DNA from 2 places in the Bacillus sp. Brlt_9 genome. Region 1 is predicted to be linked to the other one. Evidence: riboswitches for the same ligand, from Rfam matches in the RefSeq annotation. Region 1 holds a riboswitch; the other holds the start of a gene.
What was found. Region 1 has a riboswitch for S-adenosylmethionine ahead of metI (cystathionine gamma-synthase/O-acetylhomoserine thiolyase). Riboswitches for the same ligand answer to the same signal wherever they lie in the genome.

Region 1 (5,828 bases):
AATGTCTTACATGCGGATTAAACGCACCTCCCACTGAAAACCTTGTTGCCGGCCCTATTGATTTCCCTAAAATAGAGCGCCCATCGTTCATTTCTTTAATCATTTTAATGAGCTCAATAGAGGACAAATCATATACAGAAGTGGCACCTGGAAAATCACCGACGCGTGCTGGATCACCAGTTAAAGCTAACACTTCTTCCATGCCTAACGCTGATAAGCCTAGTAAATGAGATTGTAGTCCGATTACGTTATGATCTCTACACGTTAAGTGCGTCAATACCGGAATATCGTGCTTCGTTAATAATGCTCCCATTGCCATATTCGAGACGCGAGGCGATGCCAACGAATTATCTGCTAGAGTAATAGCATCTGCTCCAGCTCTTTTCAATGCTCTTGCTCCTTCAAAAAACCGCTGCGTATCTAATGTTTTCGGTGGATCTAATTCCACTACTACTGTCGTTTGTTTTTTTGCTTTCTCTGCCAAAGTGACATGAGCTTTCGAACGCTTTTCGTGTGTATGAACTACTTTCGGCCTTGGAATCGTATCCTTCTCTATTACAGGCGTAACATTTAGAACAGCACGTTTCATGCTTTCAATATGTTCTGGCGTAGTGCCACAACAACCACCCAATAAACGAATACCTTGCTCAATAAATTTCGGTGTCATCGCTTCAAAATAAGCCGGACTTCCCTCATATACGTAACGTCCCTCCACATAATTCGGGAGACCTGCATTTGGGTATGCTGATAAGTAACCATCTTTCGGGATCGATATCATTTTAAAAGCTTCTGTCATATGAAGCGGCCCTAGTTGGCAGTTCAATCCAACGACATTTGCCCCATAATCTAAAAGCTGTTTTAATATTTCATTTACATCATTTCCATTTTGAGTCGTACCTGCCTCATGTAACGCTAATTGAGCTACAATTGGAATATTTGTTTGTTTTCTTAACACCTGAACAGCATGAAGTAATTCAAACTCATCATAGAAAGTCTCTAATAGCAGGCCGTCCACCTGTTCTTCTAGTAATGCACTTGCCTGTTCCAGTAACATAAATTCTCTCTCCATATCAGTTGTCGTAACAGCTCCGATATGTTTCATACCACCAATTGTTCCTAAAATCGCATTTCTTTCTGTAACAGATGCTTTCGCCAGTTTTACTGCCGCTCTATTAATTTCAGTAACTTGATTTTCTAAGCCATACATACGTAATTTCGCTTCATTTGCTCCGTACGTATTTGTTTGAATTACATCTGCCCCAGCAGCTACATATTGCTTATGAATCGATATAATTAAATCTGGATCAGATATGTTCAATTCTTCAAAACTACTTTGTAAACCATGTGAATGTAATAACGTCCCAACCGCACCATCACCTATTACAATTCCTTTTGATAATAAATCTAGTAATTTCACCAATCTCCCTCATTTCTATCAATATAAAAACCCCCTCTTCACTTTGAAGAGGGGGACATAATCGATCCTCCTCTTATTATGCAAAACATTCGTTTTGCAGGTATTAGCACCGTTTCAAACATTTCGTTTGAAGGTTGCCGGGTTTCACAGGGCCTTTCCCTCCACCGCTCTCAATAAGAGTTTGTCTTTATTATTTTATTTATGTAGCTAAAAGGAAATGCGTTCCCCTTTTAACAATGTTTGTTAATTTTTTTATAAATTTAGCACGCACAAATACAAAAGTCAATGACACTTGCGGAAAAATAAAAATTATTTAAAATAAAGTTGCAATTCAATTATCTTTTGTTGTAAAGTTAAAAACATAATAAAATTTCATACGAACATTCTTATCTAGAGAGGTAGAGGGACTGGCCCTATGACGCCTCAGCAACCATTAACATTTGTTAATAAGGTGCTAATTCCAGCAAATTGTGAAAGATTTGACAGATGAGAAGAAGACTCTATTCAAACCGAAAGCCTTCTTCTTAGAAGGCTTTTTTTATTTTACATTCACTTAATTGTTCATTTAAAAAGGAGGAATTTTTACATGTCAACAATCGAAACAAAACTAGCACAAATTGGAAACAGGAGTGAAACTACAACAGGAACTGTTAATCCGCCTGTTTATTTCTCAACTGCTTATCGTCACGAAGGAATTGGTAAATCTACTGGCTTTGATTATTCACGAACTGGAAATCCAACTCGCGGTCTTTTAGAACAGGCAATCGCAGACTTAGAATACGGTGAACAAGGTTATGCCTGTAGCTCCGGAATGGCGGCTGTTCTCCTCGTCCTTTCGCTATTCCGTTCTGGAGATGAACTTATTGTATCTGAAGACTTATACGGCGGAACGTATCGATTATTTTCTGAGCATGAAAAAAAGTGGAACGTTCGATGTAGATACGTAAATACACAATCTATTAAACAAATTGAAAAAGCTATCACAACTGAAACGAAGGCTATTTTCATAGAAACTCCGACTAATCCATTAATGCAAGTTACTGATATTGCCGCTGTCGCAACTGTAGCGAAGAGGCATGGACTACTCCTTATTGTAGACAACACATTCTACACGCCGTATATACAGCAACCATTAACGGAAGGTGCCGACATCGTACTTCATAGTGCAACGAAATATTTAGGTGGACATAACGATGTACTAAGCGGACTTGTCGTTGCAAAAGGAAAGGAACTTTGTGAGGAAATCGCCCATTATCATAATGCATCCGGTGCGGTCTTAAGCCCATTTGACTCATGGCTATTAATTCGCGGTATGAAAACGTTAGCGCTTCGCATGAGACAACATGAAGAAAATGCGAAAGCTGTTGTTGCTTATTTAAACAATGAAGATGGTGTGACAGATGTATTTTATCCAGGAAGAGGCGGTATGATTTCATTTCGTCTTAAAGACGAATCTTGGGTTAATCCATTCTTACAATCTTTATCCTTAATTACATTTGCTGAAAGTCTTGGTGGTGTGGAAAGTTTAATGACCTATCCAGCAACGCAAACACATGCTGATATTCCTGAAGAAATCAGAACAGCAAACGGTGTGTGCAATCGTCTTCTTCGATTCTCCGTTGGCATTGAAAATAGTAACGATTTAATTCAAGACTTACAGCAATCCATTAAACTTGTAAAAGAAGGTGTAAGAATATGAGTTATTCTATAGATACACTCTTACTGCATAACCAATATAAACATGACCCGCAAACAGGAGCTGTTAACGTTCCCATCTATAATACATCAACATTCCACCAATTTGATGTAGATACGTTTGGAAAATATGACTATAGCCGCTCTGGTAATCCAACACGTGAAGCTCTTGAAGATATCATTGCTTTATTAGAAGGCGGAACAAAAGGGTTTGCGTTCGCGTCAGGAATTGCAGCAATTTCTACTGCATTCCTCCTCCTTTCACAAGGTGATCACGTACTCATTTCAGAAGACGTATACGGAGGAACTTATCGCATTATAACTGAAGTTCTCTCCCGTTACGGTGTTTCACATACATTTGTTGATATGACCAATTTAGAAGAAATAAAGCAAAACATTAAACCAAATACAAAACTCTTTTATGTGGAAACACCTTCTAATCCACTTTTAAAAGTAACCGATATTCGTGCTGTTTCTACACTTGCAAAATCTATTGACGCCCTTACTTTTGTTGATAATACATTTTTGACACCACTATTCCAGAAACCACTTGATCTTGGCGCCGATGTCGTTCTTCATAGTGCCACAAAATTCATTGCTGGTCATAGTGACGTTACTGCCGGATTAGCGGTTGTAAAAGATGCCGAACTCGCTCAAAAACTTGGATTTTTACAAAATGCATTCGGCGCTATTTTAAGCCCGCAAGATTGTTCTCTCGTACTTCGAGGTCTAAAAACATTGCATGTACGTCTTGAGCATTCAGCGGCTAACGCCAATAAAATTGCACACTATTTACAAGATCACACTAAAGTTCAAAATGTCTATTATCCTGGCTTACAAACACATCTTGGATTTGACATTCAACAATCTCAAGCTACATCAGCTGGAGCCGTCCTATCTTTCACTTTACAATCAGAAGACGCACTCCGCCAATTTTTATCAAAAGTAAAATTACCTGTCTTTGCGGTCAGTTTAGGAGCTGTCGAATCCATTCTTTCCTACCCAGCTAAAATGTCACATGCAGCACTGTCGCAAGAAGCTCGCGATGAAAGAGGTATTTCGAATTCATTACTTCGGTTATCCGTCGGTCTTGAAAATGTTGACGATTTAATATCCGATTTTGAAAATGCCCTTTCTTATGTAGAAGAACCTGTAAATGCATAGAGAGAAAAGAAGATATGAAATTAAGTTTTCATATCTTCTTTTTTATGCTGTTTAGTATATTTTTTACTTTTCTTATAGTTCATAAAAAACGAGAGAGCACCATCTATTTCCAAGTAATGAATTAATTGATATATTAAAAAGTAAAAAAAGGGGCAAAAATAATGGATACTTGTGCAGATGTTTTAATCGTTATCGACTTACAAAATGGAGTATGTTATAGCGGGGAGCATTTATTCGATTTACAAAATCTACTTACAAAAGTAAATAAAAGAATTTCTTCATACAGAAAATCAAATAAACCGATTCTTTTCGTTCAACATTGTGATGATGATTTAGTACCTGAGAAAGATCTTTGGGCTATTCATACTGATCTAGATGTTCAGGAACAAGATTTTTTTGTAAGAAAAACACATGCCAATTCATTTTATAAAACAAACTTAAAAGAGATTTTAGAACAATTATCTGTACATCGTATTGAATTTTGTGGTGCCCAAACAGAGTACTGTATGGATGCTACAATTAAATTTTCACATGGACTAGGGTACGAAAACTTCATGGTGCAGAAGGCTACCTCTACATTACATAATCCCTTTATGTCCGCAAAAGAGACAATTGATTTTTATGAGAATATATGGAACCACAGATTTTTAAAGCTAATAAACGATGAACTCTAGAATAAATAACCAACAGCTTAATCATTCTTAAATTTATCAGCTAAACGCAAACAGTTTCTTTTCTTTTAACCTGTTTTATATTCTATATATATCATTATAATTCCTTTGTCATATTATTTTAAAAATTTTGTATATTCATTTGAAAGAATAAGAAAATCATGGTAAGATTGTGTTACAAATATATCTATATCTTTCAATTTTTAAAACGCATCTAAATTTTCACCCAAAATTGTCATTTTACAAAACCGTGCTAAATCATCTACTTTATTTACATCAGGGTCTCTTTTCTTACAATTTCTTTACTTTAGGACTTTTTTTCTGCAACAACTGTTTTCTTTTCTTTAATTTTTTGGTATGTATAGTATGGTATAACAGCTCACACGGAGGTGGAAAAGAACATGTTAGAAACCTTTCAAAAAGAAATAGAACTATATGAAAGCAATGCAGAACTATTGAAAGTACTTGCTCATCCTGTTCGCTTATGTATCGTAAAGGGATTAATTGAACGTGGTCCAAGCAACGTTTCTACAATGTACACTGGCTTAAACATGCCACAATCTACAATTTCACAGCATTTAGCAAAATTAAAAAGTGCTAAAATCGTTTCAAGTGAAAGAAAAGGATTGGAAATTTATTACAAAGTAGAAAACGAGACAATTATTCAACTCGTTCGCGTATTATTGGGTTAGGGACTCATAAACAGAGAAAAAGGACGTATTCTATATTTTTAATCTCATATCTTTAATATAAATATATATCATGAGAGGAAATATATGATGCTACATAAGTCGTATTAAAAAACAAGACACAGAAATATGCTGTGTCTTGTTTTTTTATATTTTCAAATACCGATTCAATTGTAAATGTTGTATATGTTT
Region 2 (5,828 bases), on a different contig from region 1:
CGGACTTTGTTTATGAAAAGAATGCATCTTTACCTTTTTTAATGATTCCGAAACAATCTTTTTCATATCGTTTTGATTTACACATTCATTTTCTAAAGAAAAAGCTACATCTTCTTCTACTGTAAGACCAATAAATTGAGCGTCTTGATCTTGTAAAATTGTTCCTACCTGTTTACTTTGTTCAAAAATACTCCCTTTCCTCGGATCTTTTCCCGCAATAGAAATAGTTCCAGTACTACTCCCTTCATAAGAAAAGGGGATTAGCCCATTGATACAATGAGCTAACGTTGATTTTCCTGAACCACTACGCCCAGCAATTAATACTTTTTCCCCAGGATATATATGAAACGTTATGTCTTTTACAGTAGGCTGCGCCGCATGCTTATATTGAAAGCTGAATTGTTCAAAAGAAATAATTGGTTGCATGTTAACATCCCTACTTTTCAATTTTTAAATGTCTATGTTTTTTATTAGATTTAGCTAGGCCTATCGTAATTGGCAATCCAAGAACTAAAAATACGATAACATCAGCAATTGTTGCACCTAATACTTGTATTACAATTTTGTCAAACGGTTCTCCCATGACGATAATATCGAATGCACCCGCAAATATGATAGCAATGACGATACCAAGTAACCCAGTAATAGCTAAATAAGAAATATCGCCTTTATTATACGTCCCGTTTTTCACACTAAAGCCAATTCTTTTTTGAATGAGCCCCATTGCAAAACCGATAATGCCTGAACTAATAACCCATCCCCACCAAATACCCCATCCAGCGATTGTATCTGTTACGGTATGACCGATAAGTCCTATTAACAGTCCTGCCACCGGACCGAATAACGCTCCAAAAACGGTTAAAATAGCTAATGCAGGTTTAATAAATGTATTTGGTGCTATAGAAAAGCCCCAAAGTCCTAATATGCCGTATAATGCTGCTCCAATTCCGATTGCTACTACTAACTTTGTTGATAATTTGTTCATTACAATTCCCCTCTCATATTAGTCAACTTTTATTACTCTATATTTATTTTGAAAATGAATTATGCATCTACACTCCCTTTCTATCCAACAAAAAATGACCTCTTACATAAGAGGTCATTTTCTTTCACGTTCAAGAATCCTCTTATCTTCCAAAAAACACATCGTGTCCTCTGCGGAATTAGCACCTTCCTATAAAATTACATAGGGGTTGCTGAGGTTTCATAGGGCCGTTCCCTCCACCTCTCTGGATAAGTATTAATTTGTAATTCGTATTATGGCATTAAGATGAATAAATTTCAATACTTTTCTAACTATTTTTATTTTTCGTTTAACAGCACATTTAAATCATTGTATTCTTATCGGAATTATGAAATAATAAATTCAACATAGTTACGGGAGGAATGTACGATGAAAGTAATCGGTTTAATTGGTGGACTAAGTTGGGAATCTACATCATTATACTATAAACATATTAATACACTTACACTCTCTCAATATGATCAAAATGCAAAGCTTGTTTTATATAGTATGGACTTTGGTGAGGTAACTACTTTATTACAAAATCATCAATATGAAGAAGTGAAAAATGAATTAGTCGCAGTTGCAAAAAAGGTTGAAAAATCTGGGGCTGAATGTTTATTAATGTGTTCCAATACGGTTCATTTATTTGCTGAAGAAGTAGAAAATGCAATATCCATTCCACTTCTTCACATCGGTGATGTAAGTGCTAAAGAAATGGTAGACCAGAATATAAAGCGTATCGGACTATTAGGTACGAAACAAACGATGGAACAAGACTTCTACAAATCACGTCTAGCGAACTATAACATTGAGACAATCATTCCAAATGAAGAGGAAAGAAGTTTTATCCATCATGTTATTTTAAATGAATTAAGTAAAGGGATTATTTCAGAATTATCAAAAGAAAAGCTATTAAAAATTACAAAATCATTAATTCAAAATGGCGCAGAAGGTATACTGCTAGGCTGCACTGAAATACCATTGCTCATTTCCCAAAAGGATATTACTGTACCTGTTTTTGATACCGCTTTTTTACATGCGAATACTGCTGTGCAGTTTGCAGGATAATATTATAAAAGCATAAAGGTAGAGCCTCTATGCTTTTATATCGTCTACACTATTTATTTAAAAGAGATTTTATCACTGCAATTGCTTCTTTTGAACCACCACATTCTAAAAAACTATCATTCAGTTTTCGTATTCCATGCTTATACTTTTCATTTGAAAGAACATCTGATACCGCTTCTTTTAACGTTCGCACATTAACATTCTCTTTCAATAACCGATGGGCTGCTTCCAGCTCAGTTAATCGTTGTGCTATCATTGGCTGGTCTTTATCATGAGGTATTATAACAAATGGGACATTATAATGAATTGCATCGTGTACGCTGTTCATGCCGCCATGTGTAATAAAAACATCTGCTTCACTTAATATTTCTGATTGGGGTACGTATGAAGCAATTATAAAATTGTCTGGCGCTTTCTTAATTTTAGAACGATCATTTCTATCACCAATTGCCATTACAACTATTCCATCAAAATCTGAGAAAGCATCAATGCACGTATTAAAGAATGGTTCAAATCCTTCAAGCAGTGTCCCCATTGAAATATATATAACCTTCTTACCTTTAAGCAATTCAAGTGGAAACTCTACATTTGTTTTACGCTTTGAAATACTCGGCCCAATAAAAATGTTATTTCTTCCAAACAAATCGCTATTAGGTTGAAAATAAAGACTTGTGTACACAAGAGTAAGATCTCCCTTGTTATGCATAAATTGAAGATTATTTTTAGGCTTTACTCCAAATTCATGTTCCATTTGATATAGTAACTGTTCGGAAATTTCATCGGGTTGGAATCGTATTTCTGCATTTGGATGAAAAGGTAATGTCTCCAAAAATTTTGGAGGAATTAAAAATATAGGAGAAGAAACTATGCCTGGAATTTGTAAATATTCCTTTACTAACTCTCCAGCGCCAAATATATCATAAATTACGAAATCAAAATGTATGTTTTCACATAATTGTTTCGTAATTTCTAATATATATAAAGAAGTTTGAACATGTACACGAAAGAAAGAATTCAGCCCATCAGGAGTTTCAGAATCAATAGAAATCTTCTTTAATAAATCTGGATGTGTATATACAGTAGCTCCCAAATCTTCAATTCTGCCTTTAAATTGTTCTGTCGTAATATAATGTACGTGATCACCCCGTTCAGTATAAGCTTTGACTAAACTTAATGTAGGATTTACATGTCCCTCTGCTGGAAAATTAACCACTAAAATATTTAGCACTTATTTCTCACTCCTTACATTTCAATTCACTTATTAAGCATACTGTAATTATTACCGTCAATCTTCACCTAATAGTCCTAATATGTTTGCTACTTTAGGTTGATAAATAATGCTTAGTGATTAAATTAAAAAAGGCATCTACATATGTAGATGCCTAACCGTGATAAGGAGTGTTCTGTGAGGTTAGAATAAGCTTTTCAGCTTGTCCTATGCTATCAATATATGATTTATTTTATAAAACGTGAATAATTGATAGAATGATTTTACCTTTCTATCACCCATTTTGAATCTATTCCTAAATTAAACGAATCTAGTTTCTATACTATTTCATATGTTTTAACCTTCTTGAGAGCTATCTACTTTTATAGTTTCTCCAGTCAATCTCTTATTTTTCAAATCAAAATAAGCATCTAAAACTTCTTTTCCAATATCAGAGTTAATACCGGATTTATCATTAATAACCCACGGCACAACTACAGAGAATGCTACTTCAGGATTATCATATGGCGCATATCCTGCTAAAGTTAAATTATAACATTCTCTTCTTTCACCCTTTTCATTTCTTCCAATATCACTTTCTCCACCGTAAACTGTCTGTGCTGTCCCTGTTTTACCTCCTGGTTTATAAGATGCTTTTTGGAACGCCCTTACTCCTGTTCCATCCCCTTCCTGGAATACCCTTCTAAATCCTTCTTTTACTTGATTTATATATTCCTCTTTCATATCTATTTTATTTAAAACGATTGGTTCTACTGCATGCACCACTTTACCAATCTCATCTTTTTGCGACGTTTGCTCTCTTACCTCTTGAACGATTTGTGGCTTCATTCGATATCCACCGTTTGCAATTGTTGAAATATACTGTACAAGCTGAAGTGGTGTATACGTGTCATACTGGCCAATTGAGTAATCTAATAAAAAACCAGGTTGATTATCTTTTTTACCAATTTGTCCAGCTGTTTCATTCGGTAAATCGATACCCGTTGGAACACCTAATCCAAATTGCTTGAAATAATACCTCATTTTATCAAAGTACTCCTGTTTAATGTTTAATGAACTATTTTTCACGTAATCCACACCTGAAATTTTTAATGCTGTATGAAACATATAAACGTTTGAAGAGACTTGTAACGCTCTTAAATCATCAATATTACCAAACTCTTTCCAAGACTTTTTTTCCTTAGTTCCTTTAAACTTCATTGGTGCATCATAAAAATATGTACCTGGAGTTATAGCTTTCGTTTCAAATCCAGTTAAAACTGTCGCACCTTTCACTGTTGATCCAAGCTCATAAGAACTAGTCATTGTGCCTAATGCATAGTCTTCAACTTCTGTTTTCCCGTCTTTTTCTACAAGTCTTTTCCCAGCCATGGATAATACTTGTCCGTTTTTCGGATTCATCATCACAACGAATGCACGATCCAACATGGATTCTGACCCTTTATATGCCTTTAATATTTTTTCAATACTTTCTTCTACTTTTTTCTGCAGCTCCATATCTATTGTTAAAGTTAAATTCTTACCACTCTTCCCCTCAGAAACAGTTTCGGCTCTTATTGTATTACCTTGTTTATCTGCAACGCTTCTTACTTCTTTTTTTGTACCATGAAGTACATCTTCATATTGCTGTTCGATATAACTTTTTCCAACTCTATCATTTCGGCTATAATCACGTACTAAGTAGTAATCTAATCGCTCACCTGGTAATCCTTCATCGGAATTAGAAACATTTCCAAGAACAGATCGGAATAATCCATCATTTACATATACTCTCTCCCAATCAACCGATACGTCTACACCTGGGAAATTCGCTAAACCTTCACTAATTATAGTAAATTCCTTTTCACTAACATCTTTTTTAATAATTTGAGGAGCCATTTGATAACCAGAAGTCATCTTACTTTTAATAGCTAATACCTTTATATCTTTATCTGTTAATTCTTGAAGATTTTTATCTGTTACACGCTTTCTTTTTAAATCCTCTATTTTTTTATCTAAATTTTTTCCGGTAATATCTTTATCTCTGAACTGATTTATTTCTTTTTTAGATACTAATTTTTCGGTAAGTTTCGGATTTAATTGCATCCAAAAATCTTTCTTATCCATCTCAGTTAACTTATCTATATCTTCTTGCGGCATTTCAATTATGTCTGCAAGTTGTTTTGCAGTTTCTAATATTTCTTCTGATTTTACACCTTTCATCTTTGTATATGTAATTGTACGTAAAGATTTATTATCAACTACTAGATTCCCTTCTCGATCAAATATTTTCCCCCGCGGGACAGAAAGACTTACGGTTGCATTTTCTCTCTTCTCTACTTCATTTTTATACGTTTCTCCATCGATAATTTGTACTTTACCTAATTGTATAATCATGGCAGAAAATAATAAAAATACACAAAAGAATAAAATGTTTAACCGCATCGATAGTGCTCTACCTTTTGTTTTCTCTTGTTTTTTCACTTCGTCTTAATCTCCTCCTTACAACATTTCAAATAATATTTTATTTATATATTAAAAGTAATG

Region 2: it holds a riboswitch for S-adenosylmethionine, as region 1 does, so the genes downstream of both, VF726_RS21600 (ECF-type riboflavin transporter substrate-binding protein) here and metI (cystathionine gamma-synthase/O-acetylhomoserine thiolyase) in region 1, are expected to answer to the same signal.

What each region holds. Positions count from the first base shown of each region.
Region 1 covers NZ_JAYJLO010000002.1:591,891-597,718, reverse strand. Annotated here, with positions in the region: gene VF726_RS09310 (bifunctional homocysteine S-methyltransferase/methylenetetrahydrofolate reductase) at 1-1,417, opposite strand, end outside; SAM riboswitch class I at 1,488-1,597, opposite strand; SAM riboswitch class I at 1,801-1,910, shown strand; gene metI (cystathionine gamma-synthase/O-acetylhomoserine thiolyase) at 2,004-3,116, shown strand; gene metC (cystathionine beta-lyase) at 3,113-4,276, shown strand; gene VF726_RS09295 (cysteine hydrolase family protein) at 4,438-4,950, shown strand; gene VF726_RS09290 (ArsR/SmtB family transcription factor) at 5,349-5,639, shown strand; gene VF726_RS09285 (class I SAM-dependent methyltransferase) at 5,784-5,828, opposite strand, start outside.
Region 2 covers NZ_JAYJLO010000005.1:306,488-312,315, forward strand. Annotated here, with positions in the region: gene VF726_RS21595 (ABC transporter ATP-binding protein) at 1-426, opposite strand, end outside; gene VF726_RS21600 (ECF-type riboflavin transporter substrate-binding protein) at 437-985, opposite strand; SAM riboswitch class I at 1,125-1,240, opposite strand; gene VF726_RS21605 (aspartate/glutamate racemase family protein) at 1,394-2,074, shown strand; gene VF726_RS21610 (macrolide family glycosyltransferase) at 2,124-3,302, opposite strand; gene VF726_RS21615 (peptidoglycan D,D-transpeptidase FtsI family protein) at 3,639-5,765, opposite strand.